DNA from 2 places in the Burkholderia savannae genome. Region 2 is predicted to be linked to the other one. Evidence: predicted binding sites of a transcription regulator. Region 2 holds the regulator's gene; the other holds the start of a gene.
The links. Region 2 encodes LexA, which represses DNA repair genes until DNA is damaged. Its sites were predicted from a motif close to ACTGTATNNNNATACAGT; they were not measured.
Positions count from the first base shown of each region.

Region 1: a site for LexA is predicted at 3,316-3,333, ahead of WS78_RS05065 (PA0069 family radical SAM protein). Genes of this name have one in related genera too.

Region 1 covers NZ_CP013417.1:1,006,835-1,011,850, reverse strand. The annotation lists gene rpsP (30S ribosomal protein S16) at 1-122, opposite strand, end outside; gene WS78_RS05075 (PQQ-dependent sugar dehydrogenase) at 289-1,458, shown strand; gene WS78_RS05070 (NINE protein) at 1,572-2,039, shown strand; gene WS78_RS05065 (PA0069 family radical SAM protein) at 2,107-3,267, opposite strand; gene WS78_RS05060 (Lrp/AsnC ligand binding domain-containing protein) at 3,397-3,885, opposite strand; gene WS78_RS05055 (D-amino acid dehydrogenase) at 4,033-5,016, shown strand, end outside.
Region 2 covers NZ_CP013417.1:2,075,164-2,080,179, reverse strand. The annotation lists gene nodI (nodulation factor ABC transporter ATP-binding protein NodI) at 1-561, opposite strand, end outside; gene WS78_RS10150 (universal stress protein) at 793-1,287, shown strand; gene WS78_RS10145 (DUF2939 domain-containing protein) at 1,589-2,317, opposite strand; gene WS78_RS10140 (hypothetical protein) at 2,353-2,676, opposite strand; gene lexA (transcriptional repressor LexA) at 2,741-3,388, opposite strand; gene WS78_RS10130 (sodium:proton symporter) at 3,392-3,565, shown strand; gene WS78_RS10125 (sulfate ABC transporter substrate-binding protein) at 3,658-4,695, shown strand; gene cysT (sulfate ABC transporter permease subunit CysT) at 4,828-5,016, shown strand, end outside.

The DNA of each region.
Region 1 (5,016 bases), 1.1 Mb from region 2:
GGGTTGTAGAAGCCGACGCGCTCGATGAAACGGCCGTCACGACGGTTGCGCGAATCGGTGGCGACGATGTTGTAGAACGGGCGCTTCTTCGAGCCGCCGCGAGCCAGACGGATGATGACCATATGAATTCCTTCGGGGAAACCGGGTTCGAAAACTACTGAAACGTGCGATTATAGCCCGAAATCGATGGCACAACAAACACTTACCCGGCAAAAAAACCCGGCTGCCGCCTCCGGAGACTTACAATTGCCCCGTCGCGCGCTTCGCGCTCGCCCGCCTTCGTCCGTCATGCGTCCTTCCACCGCCCTGTCGCGCATCGTTTCGTCAGACCTGCCGGCTTTGCTGCGCGCGGCGGCCGCCGCCTGTCTCGTTCTCGCCACAATCGCAGCCACAATCGCGGCCGCCGATGCGTCGGCCGCGCTGCCGATCGACGAACTGCGCGTGCCGCCCGGCTTCCGCGTCCAGGTGCTCGCCGACGACGTGCCCGCCGCGCGCGAAATGGCGTGGTCGCCGCGGGGCATCCTGTACGTCGGCAGCATGGAGGGGCGGGTGCACGCGCTCGTCGTGCGCGACGGCCATGTGCGCGAGCATCACGTGATCGCATCCGGGCTCGAGATGCCGGTCGGCGTCGCGTACCGCGACGGCGCGCTCTACGTGTCGGCCGTATCGCGAATTTTACGCCTCGACCGGATCGACGAGCGGCTCGCCGCGCCGCCGAAGCCCGTCGTGGTCACGAACGCGCTGCCGACCGAACGCCATCACGGCTGGAAATTCATCGCATTCGGGCCCGACGGCAAGCTCTACGTGCCGACGGGCGCGCCGTGCAACATCTGCGTCGCCGACCGCGACCGCTACGCGATGATCGGCCGGATGAATCCCGACGGCAGCGGCTACGAGGTCTATGCGCGCGGCGTGCGCAACACGGTCGGCTTCGCATGGCATCCGGCGACGCACGAGCTCTGGTTCACCGACAACGGCCGGGATCTGATGGGCGACGACCGCCCCGACGACAAGCTGAGCCGTGCGCCGCGCGCGGGCCTCGACTTCGGCTATCCGTTCTGCCACGGCGGCGACGTGCTCGATCCGCAGTTCGGCGGCGGCCACACGTGCGCGAGCTACGTGCCGCCTGTGCTCAAGCTGGGCGCGCATGTCGCCTCGCTCGGCATGCGCTTCTATACGGGCGACATGTTCCCGCCCGACTACCGGGGCAATATCTTCATTGCCGAGCACGGTTCGTGGAACCGCAGCCGCAAGGTCGGCTACCGGGTCATGCGAGTGATCGCCTCGCCCGACGGCCGGTCGGCGCGCCAGGAGGCCTTCGTCCAAGGGTGGCTCCGGCCCGACGAAAGCGTCTGGGGACGCCCCGCCGATGTGCTGCCGCTGCCGGACGGCTCGCTCCTCGTCAGCGACGACTACGCAGGCGCGATCTACCGGATCACCTACGATGCGACGCATTGACGCAACCATCGCGTGACCGTGCCGCGCCCCACATCGTAGAATGCGAGCCGACCGCCGCGCCCCGCCTCGCCTCGCCGGGGCGTCCACGAAGAAGACCTCTCTGCCTGCCCGACATGTCCAGCAGCACGACCACGCCGCCCCGCTTTCGCTCAAAGACGCTCACCGCACTGCTCGCCTTCCTGTTCGGCTCACTCGGCGCGCACCGTTTCTATCTATACGGCTGGAAAGACCTCGCGGGCTGGGCGCACGTGTTCGCGACGATCGTCGGCGTTCCCGGGTTCCTGCTGCTCGCGGCCTCGGGGCGCAGCGCCGCGCTCGGCTGGTGGCTCGTCATGCCCGGCGCGATTTCACTGCTCGCCGCCTTCCTCGCCGCGCTCGTCTACGGGCTGCGCGCCGACGACAAATGGGACGCGCAATTCAACGCCGCAACGGACCGCCGCAGCCGCTCCGGCTGGGGCGTCGTGTTCGTCGTCATCTTCTCGCTGCTGATCGGCGCGTTCCTGCTGATGACAGGGCTCGCGCTCGCGTTCCAGACGTACTTCGAATCGCAGGTCGAGGCGGCCAAGCAAATTTCGCAATGATGCGTGCGCAGGCGCGGCCGACGCGACACACATACCCCGCACGAATACCCCGCGCGCATCACGCGCTCTAGAACAGGCTGAGCTGCGACGCGTCTTTCGCTTGCGCCGCCTTGCCCGGCCGCGCGAGCGGCGTCCGCGGCTTCGACTGCCGCTGCGCACCGAACCGCGAGAAATCGAGAATGCCGCGCGAGCGTTCGTTCAGCCCGCAGCGCTTGACCGCCATCCGGAAGCGCTGCCTGAGCAGATCCGCCCACATGCCGTCCCCCTTCATTCGCCGGCTGAAATCCGAGTCGTAGTCCTTGCCGCCGCGCATGTCCCGCACGCGCGCCATCACGCGCTCCGCGCGATCCGGGAAATGCGCGGCGAGCCATTCGGTGAAGAGCGGCGCGACCTCCCACGGCAGCCGCAGCACGATATAGCTCGCATGCGTCGCGCCAGCGTCCGCGCACGCCTCGAGCACGCGCTCGAGATCGGGCTCGGTGACGAACGGAATCATCGGCGCGACGCTCACGCCGACGGGCACGCCCGCGTCGCGCAGCGCGCGGATCGTCCGCAGCCGGCGCGAAGGCGTCGCGGCGCGAGGCTCGAGCGCCCGCGCGAGCTCGGGATCGAGCGTCGTGATCGTGACGGCCGCCATCACCTGCCGGCGCTCGGCCATCGGCGCGAGCAGATCGAGATCGCGCTCGATCAGCGACGACTTCGTGATCGCGGCAAACGGCTGCCCGTGATCGTGCATCACCTGGATCACCTGCCGCGTGATCGCCAGCTCGCGCTCGACCGGCTGATACGCGTCGGTGTTCACGCCGAGCGCGATCGGCTCGGGCACGTAACGGGGCTTCGCGAGCTCGCGCGCGAGCAACTCCGCCGCGTTCACCTTTGCGTAGATCCGGCTCTCGAAATCGAGCCCCGGCGACAGCCCGAGATAGCTGTGCGTCGGCCGCGCGAAGCAGTAGATGCAGCCGTGCTCGCAGCCGCGATACGGGTTCAGCGACACGTTGAACGGGATGTCCGGCGACGCGTTGCGCGTGAGGATCGTCCTCGCGCGCTCCTCGAACACCTGCGTGCGCAACGCGGCGGGCGGCTCGCCGTCGTCGTCGCGCGTCCAGCCGTCGTCGACCGCCTCGCGCTCGACGATCTCGTAGCGCCCCTGCAGGTTGCCCACCGCGCCGCGCCCCTTGCGGGGCGCGGGCGGCGCTACCGGATATTCGACGTCGGATCGATCGTTCATCGTGCCTCTGCTACGCGGCCCGAGCCGCGAATGACAAAACCGCCAATTACTGTATAAACATACAGTAATTGGCGGTTTGTGCCAAGCGCCGAGAATTCGCGCGCGCGCCCGCGCGCACGCGCGCTCGCCTCACTCGTCGACCGCGATCGCCAGCGTCTCCTTGATCTCTTCCATCACGACATAACTCTTCGACTGCACGGCGCCCGGCAGTTGCAGCAGGATGTCGCCGAGCAGCTTGCGGTAGTCGGCCATCTCGCCGATCCGCGCCTTGATCAGATAGTCGAAGTCGCCCGACACCAGATGGCATTCGAGCACCTCGTCGATCTTCATCACCTCGCGCCGAAACTGCTCGAACATGTTGCCGCTCTTGTGATCGAGCGTGATCTCGACGAATACGAGCAGCGCCGCGCCGAGCTGCGCCGGGTCGACGCGCGCGTGATAGCCCGTGATCACGCCGTCGCGCTCCATCCGCCGCACCCGCTCGATGCAAGGCGTGACCGTCAGGCCGACGCGCTCGGCGAGGTCCTTCATCGCCATGCGGCCGTCCTCTTGCAGCAGCTTCAGAATGCGCCGGTCGAGCTTGTCGAGCGCGCGTACCGGCTGGCGTTGGGTTCTCATCGTTTTTTTACTGAAAATTGAAAAAATACAATAACAAAACCTATAGTCTCAACAATACCATAGCGCAAAAAACTAGGTTGGGTGGAAATCGCAGAGCGCACCGGGTGTGCCGCGCGCCGCCCGGCGTCTTCTCTATCCGGAGCAGCTATGCGAGTGGTTATCTTGGGCAGTGGCGTGGTCGGCGTGGCGAGCGCCTATTATCTGGCTCGCGCGGGCCATGAAGTCACGGTGATCGACCGCGAGGCCGGTCCCGCCCTCGACACGAGCTTTGCGAACGCGGGCCAGATCTCGCCCGGCTACGCGGCGCCGTGGGCCGCGCCCGGCGTGCCGCTGAAGGCCGTCAAGTGGATGTTCGAAAAGCATGCGCCGCTCGCGATCCGCCTCGACGGCACGCGATTCCAACTGCAATGGATGTGGCAGATGCTGCGCAACTGCACGACCGAGCGCTACGCGCTGAACAAGGGCCGGATGGTGCGCCTCGCCGAATACAGCCGCGACTGCCTGCAGGCGCTGCGCGCCGACACGGGCATCCAGTACGAAGGACGCACGGGCGGCACGCTCCAGGTTTTCCGCACGCAGCAGCAGCTCGACGGCGCCGCGAAGGACATCGCGGTGCTACGCGAGGCGAACGTGCCGTTCGAGCTGCTGTCGAGCGACGAGCTGAAGAAGGCCGAACCGGCGCTCGCCGCGGTCTCGGAAAAGCTGACGGGCGGCCTGCGGCTGCCGGGCGACGAGACGGGCGACTGCCAGCTCTTCACGACGCGCCTCGCCGCGCTCGCCGAGCAGCTCGGCGTGAAGTTCCGCTTCAACACGAGCATCGACGCGCTCGCCATCGCGGGCGGTAAGATCGCGGGCGTTCATTGCGGCGGCGAGATGGTGCGCGCCGACGCGTACGTGGTCGCGCTAGGCTCGTACTCGACGGACTTCGTCGCGAATCTCGTGAAGATTCCGGTGTATCCGCTGAAGGGCTATTCGATCACCGCGCCGATCGTCGACGCGGCGAAGGCGCCGGTGTCGACCGTGCTCGACGAAACCTACAAGATCGCGATCACCCGCTTCGACGATCGCATCCGCGTGGGCGGGATGGCGGAGATCGTCGGCTTCGACAAGCGGCTGCGCCAGGCGCGCCGC
Region 2 (5,016 bases):
CTTGCCGCGCGCGAGGAGCGAGCGCAGCCGCTCCCACATCAGATGTCGGGCTTGCGGATCGAGGCCCGTCGTCGGCTCGTCGAGCACGAGCACGTCCGGGTTGTTGACGAGCGCGCGCGCGAGCGTGAGCCGGCGCTTCATTCCGCCCGACAGCTCGCCCACCTTCGCGTTCGCCTTGTTTTCGAGCTTCGCGAATTCGAGCAGCGACGGCACGAGCGCGCGGGACTCGTGCGCGGTGAGACCGAAATAGCGGGCGAATACGAGCAGATTCTCGCGAACGGTGAAATCGGGATCGAGGTTGTCGAATTGCGGCACCACGCCGACGCGACGCCGTGCATGCCGCGCGCGGGACGGCACGGGCTCGCCGCACAGGCGGATCGAGCCTGCGTCCGGATGCGTGATGCCGAGCAGCATCTTGAGCGTGGTGGTCTTGCCGGCCCCGTTCGGGCCGAGCAGGCCGAAGCATTCGCCGGGCTGCACATGAAACGACAAGCCGTTGACGACGAGCTTGTCGTCGTAGCGTTTCTCGACTTCCTGAAAATCGATTGGTGCGACGGACATGGGCAAGTGAATATCTATTTTGGAGTCGTGCGACACGAACGGGCCATTCTAGTGCATCGATCGCATTGCTTCAGCGCGCTTGCCTCATCCCGGCGCAGGCGGCGCTGGCTCCTGCATTGCATCATCGCGCGTTCGCGGTGCAACGCGAATCAGCGTTTTCCAGCGCTTGCATCTGGAATTGCGGTGCAGCATGATGAATTCACGCGCTGGTCGCGCACTAGGGAGACCAAAATGGCTAGTTATAAAAAAATATTGTTGTGCTACGACGGTACGCTCGAGGGCCGCAAGGCACTGCGATGCGGTGCCGATCTGGCGCTCGAGCTGAAGGCCGAGACGCACTTGCTGTCGGTCGTCGACATGCGTTCGAGCATTGCGCAAAGCGCCGGTCTGCTGACCGACGTCGCGTGCAGCCGCTTCGAAGAAACCGCACGGGAGATCCTGCAAGAAGGCGTCGACTGGCTGACCGAGCGCGGCGTGCAGGCACAGGGGCATTTCGCATTCGGCTACCCGATCGACGAAATCGCGAATCTCGCGACGAAGCTGAACGTCGATCTCGTCGTGGTCGGCCATCGCTGCCGCAGCGGCTTGTCGCGGTGGTGGATGGGCTCCGGCAGCACGCAACTGCTCGATCGCGTGTCGTGCAGCATTTTGGTCGCGTGTTCGTCGCCCGCCGAGCAGAAGGCGGAAAGCGCGAGGGAAGCGGCCGCGGCGACGACCGGGCACTGACGCATTCCGGCGTCGGGGCGGTGACATGCCAATCGGCCGCGCGCGGCCGAGGCTGGTGTTCGCTGCTTCGGCCGTTGCCGGTGTCCGGCATCGGTTGAGCGTGTAGAAGGACAGAACCGGTTCCAGTGCGTCTGGGAGCGCACGCGGCATTCAGGTGAGCGGACTTCCGGCTCCCCGCTGCAAGGCGCTCCCACCGGATGGTCGGCGAACTGTACATGGTTTACGCGTATACGCGATGTACGCGGCATGTGTCTTGGCCTACTTGCTTGGTGAAGCGGGCGGTCGACGCGCGGATTCACATTCAATCGTCGTGCAAATCGACCGCTGACAATTTCCACCCGAAGACTCCGCTGCGGCGAAATATCGCCGCATAGCGCGTGCTACCGTCGTCGCGACGATACGTGACGACGAATTCGTCGAAGCTCCGGTAGTGCGCGCTCGTCTGCGGCGATGCGTCAGGATGCGCACCTGCGGCGGCGGGCACGCTTGCCGCAGACGACGGCCCAGCTTGCGCTGCGGCGCTGCTTGCCGCGGGCGTCGGGCCGCTCGAAGCGGTGGCGGAGTTGCCGGCGCTGCTTGCCGGGGCAACCGCGCCGGGTGCCGACGACGCGGGCAGGCTTGCCGTTTGATCACCCGGTTGATTCAATTCGGGCGGCCGCTGTCCCGGCTGCGCGCGCGGTGGCAAGCCGCTCAACAGCGCGGCGACGCCGTCGGGCGTTGCATAGGCGTCGACGAGCGGGCCGACGAGCGCCGAGCCGATCAACGCGCCAATGATCGCGAGCGGATTGTCGCGCTTTTGCGCGTCGATGCGCCGCATCAATTCGTCGGTGAGCTGCTGCTTCAGGCTGATCCGCAGCGCGGGGAAATCGACGTGCGCGCTGATCGCCTGTGCGTCGCGCGAGTCGATCGCCTGCTTGATTTGCCTGAGCGCGAGATACGGCGACGCATACGCATACACGGCGACGACGACCGCGATGACGATCGACACCGGCTTCAGAAAACGCTTTTGCGGGCGCACGGCAGGATTCAAGCGGCCTCCACGGCGAAACGGACGGACCCGGAAGATCAGAGACCTTGCTGAGTCAACGAACGTTCCTCGGCAATGCACCGGTCGATCATTCGGCAGATCGCGTCGACCGTCCCCACCATGATGAATCGCGACGGCCCGTGATAGACGCGCACCGGCGCGCGTCGCGCGGGCTCCGCGTGATGGAGCGAACCGTTCAGCGACACGCGCGCGAATGCCGGCAAAGCGGACAACGGCAGCTGCGTGTCGGCATCGCCGGGCGGCTGCGCGGCGGCGGCGAGCGGCGCACATGGCGTGCGCCCGCGCAGATGACGCAGGCGGCCGAATTGGCGGAAGGGCAGCAGGCGGGCGAGGCGTTCCATAGGGTTCTCCTGATCCAGTCGAATGGCGGATAGACGGGCGGGGCCGCGGCTGGCCGAAAGGCGCTTAGAACTCGCCCGGGCGGATCAGCCCGACGGCGACGCCTTCCAGCGCGAATTCCGCGCTGCCGGCCTTCACGAAGATGTTCTCGTAATCGGGATTCTCGGCGATCAGCTCGACGCCGCCCGGCCGGCGCTTCAGGCGCTTGACCGTGACGTCGTCGCCGAGTCGCGCGACGATGATCTGCCCGTCCTTCGCCTCGGTTCGCTTCTGCACGGCGAGCAGATCGCCGTCGAGGATGCCGGCGTCGCGCATCGACAGGCCGCGCACCTTCAGCAGGTAGTCCGGCTTGCTCGAGAAGAGCGCGGGATCGCACGCGTAACGTTGCGAAATGTGCTCCTGCGCGAGGATCGGGCTACCCGCCGCGACGCGGCCCACGAGCGGAAGCGACAGTTGCATCAGCGCCGCGTGCGGCAGCGTCAGCTGGTGCGGCGCGTCTTCGAGGCCGAGCAGGCGGATGCCGCGCGACGCGCCCGCCGCCAGTTCGATCACGCCCTTGCGCGCGAGCGCCCGCAAGTGCTCCTCGGCCGCGTTCGGCGAGCTGAAGCCCAGCTCGGCGGCGATTTCCGCGCGCGTGGGCGGAAACCCCGAGCGCTCGATCGCGCGACGGATCAAGTCGAACACTTGCTGCTGACGGGCGGTGAGTTTGATCATGGCATGACTGTATGGATAGACAGTGAGCTGTATTTTTATACAGTGCCCGAGGAAATTCAAGCGTTACTTGAAGTTCGGCGCTATCGCGGCGGTTCCGCCGCGATCCGGCTGCGTCGCAGCGGCGCTTCGGTCGCGATAGCCGTCGATCGGGCGGTCGTTACCACTTTTGAGTATTAAAAAATGAGGAACGATTATTTTTAATGATGAAACCTGTTCGTTAGACTGGCCCGACATCGCAATCCATGACCCACACATTTGGAGAACAACGGATGGTCAAGCGCAATACGGGGCTGGCGGGCGGCGCGCGCCGTCTCATCGCATCACTCGCGCTCGGCGCGGCGGCGGCGCTTGGCGCGCTCACGCCGGCGCTCGCGGACACGACGTTCCTGAACGTCTCCTACGATCCGACGCGCGAGCTCTACCAGGACGTCAATCAGGCGTTCGGCAAGGCGTGGAAGGCGAAGACGGGCGAGACGGTGAACTTCAAGCAGTCGCACGGCGGCTCGGGCGCGCAGGCGCGCTCGGTGCTCGACGGGCTGCAGGCGGACGTCGTGACGCTCGCGCTTGCGTACGACATCGACGCGCTCGCGAACAAGGGCATCGTCGACAAGGACTGGCAGAAGCGCCTGCCGGACAACGCGTCGCCGTACACGTCGACGATCGTGTTCCTCGTGAGGAAGGGCAATCCGAAGGGCATCAAGGACTGGGACGATCTCGTGAAGCCGGGCGTGTCGATCGTCACGCCGAACCCGAAGACGTCGGGCGGCGCGCGCTGGAACTATCTCGCCGCGTGGGCGTACGCGCAGCACAAGCCGGGCGGCAACGCGCAGACGGCGAAGGACTTCATCACGAAGCTCTACAAGAACGCGGGCGTGCTCGATTCGGGCGCGCGCGGCGCGACGACGAGCTTCGTGCAGCGCGGCATCGGCGACGTGCTGATCGCATGGGAGAACGAGGCGTTCCTGTCGATCAAGGAGTTCGGCGCCGACAAGTTCGAGATCGTCGTGCCGTCGGCGAGCATTCTGGCGGAGCCGCCCGTCGCGGTGGTCGACAAGGTCGTCGACAAGAAGGGCACGCGCAAGCTCGCCGAGGCTTACCTGAACTTCCTGTACAGCAAGGAAGGGCAGGAGATCGCCGCGCGCAATTACTACCGGCCGCGCTCGAAGGACGTGCCGGCGGCGCTCACGAAGCAGTTCCCCAAGCTGAAGCTGTACACGGTCGACGATACGTTCGGCGGCTGGACCAATGCGCAAAAGACGCATTTCGCCGACGGCGGCGTGTTCGATTCGATCTACAAGCCGCAATGAGCGAAGGCGGGCGCGCGCCGTGACGGGCGCGCGCCCGCCGCAACACAACGATACCGGGCCGACGGACGCGCGTGCAACGCGCGTCCGTCGAGCCGTTGAACCCATGTGCATCACCCTGGAAGAGCATTCCGCATGACGACGTTCACCTTCCGCAAGCCGAGCGCGCTGCCCGGATTCGGCGTGACGCTCGGCATCACGCTGGCCTACCTGAGCCTCGTGGTGCTGATCCCGCTCGCCGCCACCTTTCTGAAGACGGCCACGCTCACGTGGGATCAGTTCGTCGCCGCGACGACGTCGCCGCGCGTCGTCGCGTCCTATCGG